Regions from separate parts of the Arthrobacter humicola genome, predicted to be linked through region 2. Evidence: riboswitches for the same ligand, from Rfam matches in the RefSeq annotation. Region 2 holds a riboswitch; the other holds the start of a gene.
What was found. A riboswitch is a leader RNA that binds a small molecule or an ion and turns the genes downstream of it on or off. The one in region 2 is predicted to bind cyclic di-AMP.
Positions count from the first base shown of each region.

Region 1 (4,055 bases), on a different contig from region 2:
CCGGTCATTGAGACGGCCCGAGGGGCCGGCCGGCCGGCGCCGGGGGACCGTCCGCAGTCCGGATCAAAAATTATCCGGAGTAATTCAAAATAGGCTAGGCTGTTCTGCGAACGTACGGCGGATCTCGCCAGGGCGCATCCTTACACGCAGCCCGCACGCGGTACGGTGGGAATGACGCAAGGACTGCGTTCGAGGAGCTGAGCTGAATGACGGATCTGATTGATACCACGGAGATGTATCTCCGGACCATTCTGGAACTTGAAGAAGAAAACATCGTCGCCCTCCGCGCCCGCATCGCCGAACGACTCCGCCACTCCGGCCCCACTGTTTCCCAGACCATCGGCCGCATGGAGCGCGACGGCCTGGTGATTGTTTCCGGCGACCGGCACCTTGAACTGACCGAAACCGGACGGAAACGCGCCGTCGGCGTTATGCGCAAGCACCGCCTCGCGGAACGCCTGCTCGCCGACGTGATCGGGCTCGACTGGGCCTACGTTCACGAGGAAGCGTGCCGCTGGGAGCACGTCATGAGTGAGCGCGTCGAGCGCAGGATCTTCGAGATGCTCGACCACCCGACCGTTTCGCCCTACGGGAACCCGATTCCGGGGCTCGCGGAACTTGGCGGCGCACCCTCGGGGGCCCACGCGGACGGGGTCGTGAACCTGCTGGAGGCCATGGCCGGCTACGGTGCGGATTCGCGGATCACGGTCAACCGGCTCGCGGAGCCCATCCAGGTGGAACCGGAGCTTCTGGCCCAGCTCGATGAGGGCGGAATCCGCCCCGGTGCGCTCGTCTCGCTGGAGCGGGTGGGGGAGTACATCTCGGTCCGGGTCCCGGATATCGAGGGCGCCTTGGAGCTGCCGCCAGAGGTTGCCGCGCATGTCTTTGTAACAGTCGCCTGACCAGCCAAAACGTCACCGTCATGGGACGACCCATGAGTTCTGCACAAACGCGATCACGGATTTATCACCGAGCGGCTTAATCACCTATAGTTAGTGCCCTGTACCGATACCAAAGCGTTACCTGATCCGAAGCCGAGCCCTGCCAGCGGATCAGTCGCAGAACCACCTCCTGGCAGGGGCGGGGGAACCACTATCGGCTGCTTCTTCGTCAGCCTTGGGGTGAAGTCCGTCAGCGGCAAGCAGCTTTCATCGAACGATCCCCTAAGGACGCCTCGGTGACCGGGTGCTTGCAACGGCGGACCGGGTCTTTGATCTCTCTGACCCGAATCCGACAGCTAACTTCGCAGGCTCTCAGAGAGGAACCGTTCTTGACCACCCAGACCGCCAGGGGCCGTCGCCGCGCGACCGGTCCCGCTCCGGAGCCGCGCCCCGTCGTCGCGCATACGGCCGAACGCCCGCGTGACGCACACCGCGACGAGCGCCGCAGCCGCCGCAGCCCGTTCCGTCAGGTAACGGACTTTGCCGCCGCCAGCGGCGTGGGGCAGAAGGCCGGAATCGCGCTGGCCGCCACCGGTCTGGTCCTCACGGTGACGGTCCCCGTCACGAGTCCCGTCATGGCCTCGAACACCGACGGATCCGCAGTCTCGGCCGCAGTACAGCCGGACGTCACGGCTGCCGCCGCCGCAAAGCTCGATTTCAGCCGGACGGCCATCGCCACCAAAGGCGACCCGGACGGGAAGCTCAAGCAACTGCTGAGCGCCCAGTCCGTCGGCAGCATTACCCGGGCGGCTTCAGCCGGCACGCTGGGTCCGCCGCTGGACCAGCTGATCACCGCATCGCCCTTCGGCTACCGTGTCAGCCCCATCACGGGCGGCCCGGGGGAGTTTCACCGCGGCCAGGATTTCGCCGCCCAGTGCGGCACGCCGGTCCACGCCGCCGCCAGCGGCACCGTGACCTTCAACGGATGGCACCCCTACGGCGGCGGCAACCGTGTGGTCATTGACCACGGCAACGGTCTGGAGACCACGTACAACCACCTGTCCTCGTCTTCGGTGAAGGTCGGCCAGAAGGTCTCCCGCGGCGATGTCGTCGCGCTGAGCGGGACCACCGGCGCCTCCACGGGCTGCCACCTCCACTTTGAAGTGATGGTCAACGGCGACGTTGTTGACCCCCTCGGCTGGCTCTAATAAAGACGATGGAGAACTCTCAAATTCCCGTGACACGCCGTGATCTGAATGTGACATTGAGTCCGGAGTCCTGTAGGGTTTGAAGCACGCCAACTTTTCCGAAGTTGGCGCTCTTGAGTGGATTGCCTAGCTCTGCCACCGCTCAAGGTCCGTTCGCATTACATCGTCTGGCAGGGGCGGGGGAACCAATTTTGGCCTTCGAAAGAAGGCCTAGGGGTTAAGTCGCAACGCTTCCCAGGAAGCAGCGCGGCCGGGTGACTCCCATCCGAATCCGACAGCTCACCTCGTAGGCATTGGGAGAGGCTACTTTCGTGTCTTCACGCCACAATGCTGCGCGTATGCGCACTGGCGCGGCTCTTTTGAGCCCGCTGACATCCACATCACGTGCCGCCCTTGCCGGCGCCCGGATGGGATCACGTTCCGCTGGCTCATTTTCTACCGAGTCCGGACAGCATGCAGTTTCCGCTTTTGGCGCGTCTTCGCAGTACACCCTTCGCTAAGTAACCCATTTCGGGGCGATCCGGCGTACCCCCAAGATGCCGGAGCGTCCTCAGTCCGCGCCCAAAAACGCGCGGTCCAAGGATCACGAAAGAGAGAACTTAATGACTACTCGTGCAACCGTTGCACGGCACCGCGCCGAGGTCACCAAGACCAACTCGCTGGCTGTTATTGCCAAGGCAGTCGGCGACAACGCCGGCGGCATGGGCCGTCAGGCCGCGGTCATCGCCGCAGCTTCCGGTCTGGTTCTGACCAGTGGAATCGCAGCCAACGCTGCTGAGACCAATGTTCAGCGCGAATCCACCTCCGCTTCCGCATTGGAAGTCCAGTCGTCGGCTCCGGCCACGATTTCGGCTGCTTCCACCATCGCGATCTCCTACGAGAAGCCCGCCGTGACCACGTCGCCGGCTCCCGTCGTCGAGGCTCCCAAGCCCGTCGTGCAGGTCCAGACCGCCGCAGCTACCCAGGCCGGCGGCGCCCAGGCCGGCGTCAACGGCGGCGCAGCTGCCCTGGCCCCCGCCGGAATCGGAAGCGGCGCCGGTGCAACCATCGCTGCCGCTGCCTACGCACAGCTCGGCGTGGCGCAGGACTGCACCGCCCTTGCCACCAACGCCCTGGCCGCGGCCGGTATCCACTACCACGGCTGGCCGGCAGGTTACCTGTCCCTCGGCCGCACCGTGAGCGCCGCCGAAGCTCGTCCGGGCGACCTCGCCTACTACCAGAACGGTGGCGTGGGCATGGCCCACATCGCTGTCTACGTCGGCAACGGCATGGCAGTCCACGGCGGCTGGAACGGCGGCACCACCGCTCTCTACAGCGTGAACGTCGGTTCCGGCCCGGTCTTCATCCGCGTCGGCGGCTAGGCACAAGCCCCCGCACTTTCAAAGACCCCCGCCTCTTGAGGCGGGGGTCTTTCGTGTTACCGGGATATGAATTTTCCGCGCAGGAGGCCGCGCCGCCGAAAAAACATTCGGTGATCTGGCAGTTGAGTGTTTACTCTTGTCTTGTCGATCCATAGCCCGACCATGCACAGGGCAGCCGGCCCTCGTGCCCCTGGCGGGTGCGGCCGTGAAGAGGTATGCGGATGCGCACTCTCGTTCTGAATGCTGGATATGAACCGCTGGCGGTCATCACCTTCCGCCGGGCGCTCGTCCTTGTCCTGACCGGAAAGGCCAGCGTGGTGGCTGAAGGGGACGACCCCGTTGTCGGCCCGCAGGACATTCTCGGCCGCCCGTCCGTGATCCTCCTGAACCGCTACATCCGACCGCGGTACAACACGATGACGGCGGTCAGCCGCCGCGGCGTGCTCCGCCGCGATGCCCACCACTGCGCGTACTGCGGCAAGGCAGCCCACACGATCGATCACGTCCAGCCCAAGTCCCGGGGCGGTGCTGATTCTTGGGAGAACCTCGTGGCCGCCTGCCTGCGCTGCAACAATGCCAAGGGCGACCACACGCCGGCAGAGATG
Region 1 covers NZ_BAAAQB010000019.1:48,736-52,790, forward strand. The annotation lists gene ABD243_RS06685 (iron-dependent transcriptional repressor DtxR) at 207-902, shown strand; cyclic di-AMP (ydaO/yuaA leader) riboswitch at 1,053-1,266, shown strand; gene ABD243_RS06690 (M23 family metallopeptidase) at 1,271-2,089, shown strand; cyclic di-AMP (ydaO/yuaA leader) riboswitch at 2,227-2,396, shown strand; gene ABD243_RS06695 (NlpC/P60 family protein) at 2,692-3,450, shown strand; gene ABD243_RS06700 (HNH endonuclease) at 3,672-4,055, shown strand, end outside.
Region 1: it holds a riboswitch for cyclic di-AMP, as region 2 does, so the genes downstream of both, ABD243_RS06690 (M23 family metallopeptidase) here and ABD243_RS05480 (aggregation-promoting factor C-terminal-like domain-containing protein) in region 2, are expected to answer to the same signal.

Region 2 (4,055 bases):
GCGTGTCAATAGCTGAGCGCCGGCCGCCCGGGCTGGTGAGCGGCCCGCCGAACCGGGCCTGGGCGGGCGCGTCGGCCACGGCGAGCCCGGAAAGTGCGGCGGGTGCTGCCGGACCGGCCGGCGTCGCGGTGGAGTGTGGCAGGGTTCCTGAGGCCTGGTCTGTGAACGTCATGGCTCAACTGTCCCGGCGGTCCATATGAGGGCTTTAGGGTCAAGCTGTGCGGGGGCTGTGGAAGTCCGCCGGCGACGCACGGAGTCGTCTGCAATGCCCGTGCTGCCGGAGCTCCGGACAGATAACCGGGGGCGGTGCCCACAACGCGGTGGTGGTGCACTGCCCCCGGTTAGTCCGTCAGGGAGCCAGCAGAGGACAAACGTTCGCTGCAGTGCCCGGTCCGCTGAACCTCCTCAGCTCCGAGTTGTCCAGGTTGAGGGCGTAGTTGACGTTGCCGGTGGTCAGGTACAGGCCGTCCGGCGAGGGGAGCAGCAGTAGATTCCTGCCCGTGGAGACTACCTCAACGCTGTCGCTGAGGAATGTGTAGCGGCTGGTACCGGTGATCACGTAGTTGAGGGTCTTGCCGTTGGCCGTCAGCGTGATTTTCAGTCCTGGCGACGTACTGATGACAGTGCCGGCAGGCGTCGCGATGTTCTTGAACTTGCCGGTGAGCTGCGCCGTGACCGGAAAGCCACAATTATCCAATGTGAACGTGGCTGGATCGGCGGGCTGCGGAGGTCCCGACGGCACCGCCCCGGCCGGTCCGGCGCCGACAAAGAGTGCGGCCGCGAGGACCGCCGGAATAGCCCATTTTTTCATGTTGTGCTCCTGAAATTTGATTCCGTGCCCTGGAGCGGGCACCCCGCGTACTTGGTGAATGGAGGCAGCGGTGCCCAAGCCTCCCGCCCCGACCTTGAGAAAACCTTGTTCTCCGAAATACGCGAAGGCCCCGGATCACGATGGATCCGGGGCCTCATGGGCGCTGCTGGCTGGTGCCGGCTTAGTACCAGTTGTGGGACAGGTGGAAGTTCAGGGCGCCGCAGGGGGAGCCGTAGCGCGACTTGACGTAGTTCAGGCCCCAGTTGATCTGGGTCCGGTAGTTGGTCATGTAGTCCGCGCCGGCGCTCGCCATCTTCGAGGCGGGCAGGGACTGGACCACACCGTAGGCGCCGCTGCTGGCGTTCGTGGCCGTCGTCTTCCAGTCCGATTCCTTCGTCCAGAGCTTCTGCAGGCACTGCATCTGGCCGGGTGCCCAGCCATAGCTGCCCAGCTGGGCCGCGGCGTAGGCCTGTGCCCCGGCGGGGTCGTCGATGGCGACCGGCGCCGGTGCCGGCGCGGGAGCCGCTGCGGGAACGGGGGCTGCTGCGGGAGCGGGCGCCGGTGCTGCCGCCGGGGCCGGCGCGGCCGGGGCAGCAGCGGCAGCGGCAGCGGGTGCCGGTGCTTCGGCCGGCTTGACCTCCGAGATCTGAGGTACCGCGCCGCTGGGTGCTGCAGCTGCCGGCGCGGCGACCTGGACCCGTTCAAAGTTCAGCTTGGCTAGGGGATCGGCCGTGGTGGCCGTTTGGGAGCTCGCAACAGTCGCCCCGTAGCTGCCGGGCTCTGCGGCCTGGCTGGCGGCGGCGCCGCCTGCCACGAGTACTGCGCAGGCGGCGGTGACGACGGCGGCGCGGCGTCCGGTGATGCCGAGCCCGGTGGCCAGTCGCGACAGGGCGGACGCCTGCGGGGCCGGTGCGGCACGGTGGCGCGACTTGCCGGCGCGGGAATGTGAAACGCCGTCAGGGCGCGTTTGTACCTGGAATTCAGTCATGATGGCCTCTCAACGCCTGCGGAGTTAGCTGTCGGGTTCGGATGAGGTCATCCGGCCGCACGGAATATCACGTGTCGGCTTCACCCCAAGGGCGCATGTGTGCAGAATGCCCGGGAACTCTGGGTCCCCCGCCTCTGCCTGGTCCAGCGGAATCCGGGAAGCGGCAGAGTTTGGCGTCCATCCGGATATGCGGCACAAATGGAGGCCGCACTCGAAAAACGGTACAGGACTCCTGGGCTTAAGTCACATTTGGGTAACGGCGGTCACAGGGGCGGCGTGTCGCGTTGCGCGAGATTCCCCGCGCGGGTGCCGGCAGCCGACCCTGTAGCCCCGGCGCCGGTTACGCCGACGGCGGTACGGCCGGGAGCCGTACAGCGAACTCCGTCCGGCCCGGTCGGGACGTGACCTCGACGGTCCCCCCGTGGGCCTCCACGATCGACTGGACAATGGACAAGCCCAGCCCGCTGGTGCCCTCGGACGTCGGTGCGCCCGCCGTGGCATATCCGCTCCCGTTGCTGCCGGCTGCACCCCCGGACCTGCCGGAAACAGAGCCGGAAAGAGGAGCGGTAGAAGAGCCGGGAGCGATGCGGGCAGCGGACCCGGACCGGGCCCCCGCCGTCGCTGGCGCAGGGCTGCCTGCGGAGCTGGCTGCCGGATTGGTGCGCGACGCGTCAGCCCGCGCGAAGCGGGCGAAGACTCGGCCGACGAATTCGGGGGCGATGCCGCTGCCGTTGTCCGTCACAGTGACCACGGCGCTGCCGTCCGCCGAACGCATGACGCCCGTGACCACCTTGGTCCCCGGTGCCGTGTGCTTGCGCGCATTGGACAGGAGATTGGCGAGGACCTGGTGGAGTTGGGCCGCATCGCCGCGCACCACCACCGGCTCATCCGGCAGTTCCAGCTGCCAGATCCGGTCCGGGGCCATGACCTTCTCATCGCTCACGGTCTCGACGGCCAGTTGGGTGAGGTCGACGTCGGCGACCTTGAGCGGCTGCCCCTCGTCCAGGCGCGCCAGCAGCAGCAGGTCCTCCACCAGGGTGGTCATCCGCTCGGACTGGCTTTGGACGCGGGCCAGGGACTTCTCGCCGTCGGGCGTGAAGTGCTCGGTCATCCGCATCAGCTCCGTGTAACCGCGGATGGCCGTGAGCGGAGTGCGGAGTTCGTGCGAGGCATCGGCGACGAACTGCCGCACCTTCATTTCGCTCTCCTGCCGCGCCTCAAGGGCGTTGGAGACGTTGTCCAGCATCTGGTTCAGCGCGTAGCCCACGCTGCCCACTTCGGTGCCGGGGTGGGCGGCCGACGCCGGGACACGCACCCCGAGCGCCACCTCGCCGGCGTCGAGCGGCAGGCGGGAGACCTTGGTGGCCACCTCGGAAAGCTGCTCCAGCGGCTTCATGGTCCGCCGGATGACCGCCGTGCCGGCGAGGCCGATCAGCACCAGCCCGCCTGCGGACACGACCACCATGGTCCACACCAGCGAGGCCAGGGTGTCCTGCTTTTCCGCCAGCGGGAGCCCGGTGACAATCACGTCGCCATACGGTGCACGCACGGCCATGAGCCGGTACGCGCCGGCCGAGAGCGTCCGGTCCACCGGCACACCGTTCGGGGCCAGGGTGAGGAGGACGGCGTTGTCGTCGGGGGAGAGGCTCTTGCGGGTGGCGTCCCCGGCCAGGAATCCGGCGCTGCTGACCTCGCCGTCCGCCAAGCGGGCGTTGAGCGTTCCGACGCCCTGCCCCCGGGCCTCGAGGGGGTCGGGGCGGCCGCCCGAGCTGCCGGGCACGGGCCGGCCGAACTCGCTGGAGCGGTGCGATGCTTCGCCGAGCTGGTCATCGAGCTGCCGGGTCAGGAAGAGGTCCATGGAGGCGTAGCTGAACAATCCCACAGCGCCGCAGATGGCCACGAGCAGCCCCATGGCAACGAGGACCAGCCGGGTGCGCAAATGCCACGTGGACGGGTTGCGCCAGTCACGCCCGGGGACGCGGGTGACGCCGGAAAGGGTGGGCACGGATCAGTCCGCCGGCTTCAGGACGTAGCCGGCGCCGCGCACCGTGTGGATCATGGGCGCGTGGTTGGCGTCCACCTTCTTGCGGAGGTACGAGATGTAGAGTTCCACGATGTTCGCCTGGCCGCCGAAGTCATAGTCCCAGACCCGGTCCAGGATCTGGGCCTTGCTGATCACCCGCTTGGGGTTCTCCATGAGGTACCGCAGCAGTTCGAACTGCGTAGCGGTCAGATGCAGCTCCTCGCCGGCCCGGG
Region 2 covers NZ_BAAAQB010000012.1:224,836-228,890, forward strand. The annotation lists gene ABD243_RS05470 (bifunctional glycosyltransferase family 2/GtrA family protein) at 1-172, opposite strand, end outside; gene ABD243_RS05475 (hypothetical protein) at 350-811, opposite strand; gene ABD243_RS05480 (aggregation-promoting factor C-terminal-like domain-containing protein) at 993-1,799, opposite strand; cyclic di-AMP (ydaO/yuaA leader) riboswitch at 1,799-1,958, opposite strand; gene ABD243_RS05485 (sensor histidine kinase) at 2,140-3,804, opposite strand; gene ABD243_RS05490 (response regulator transcription factor) at 3,808-4,055, opposite strand, start outside.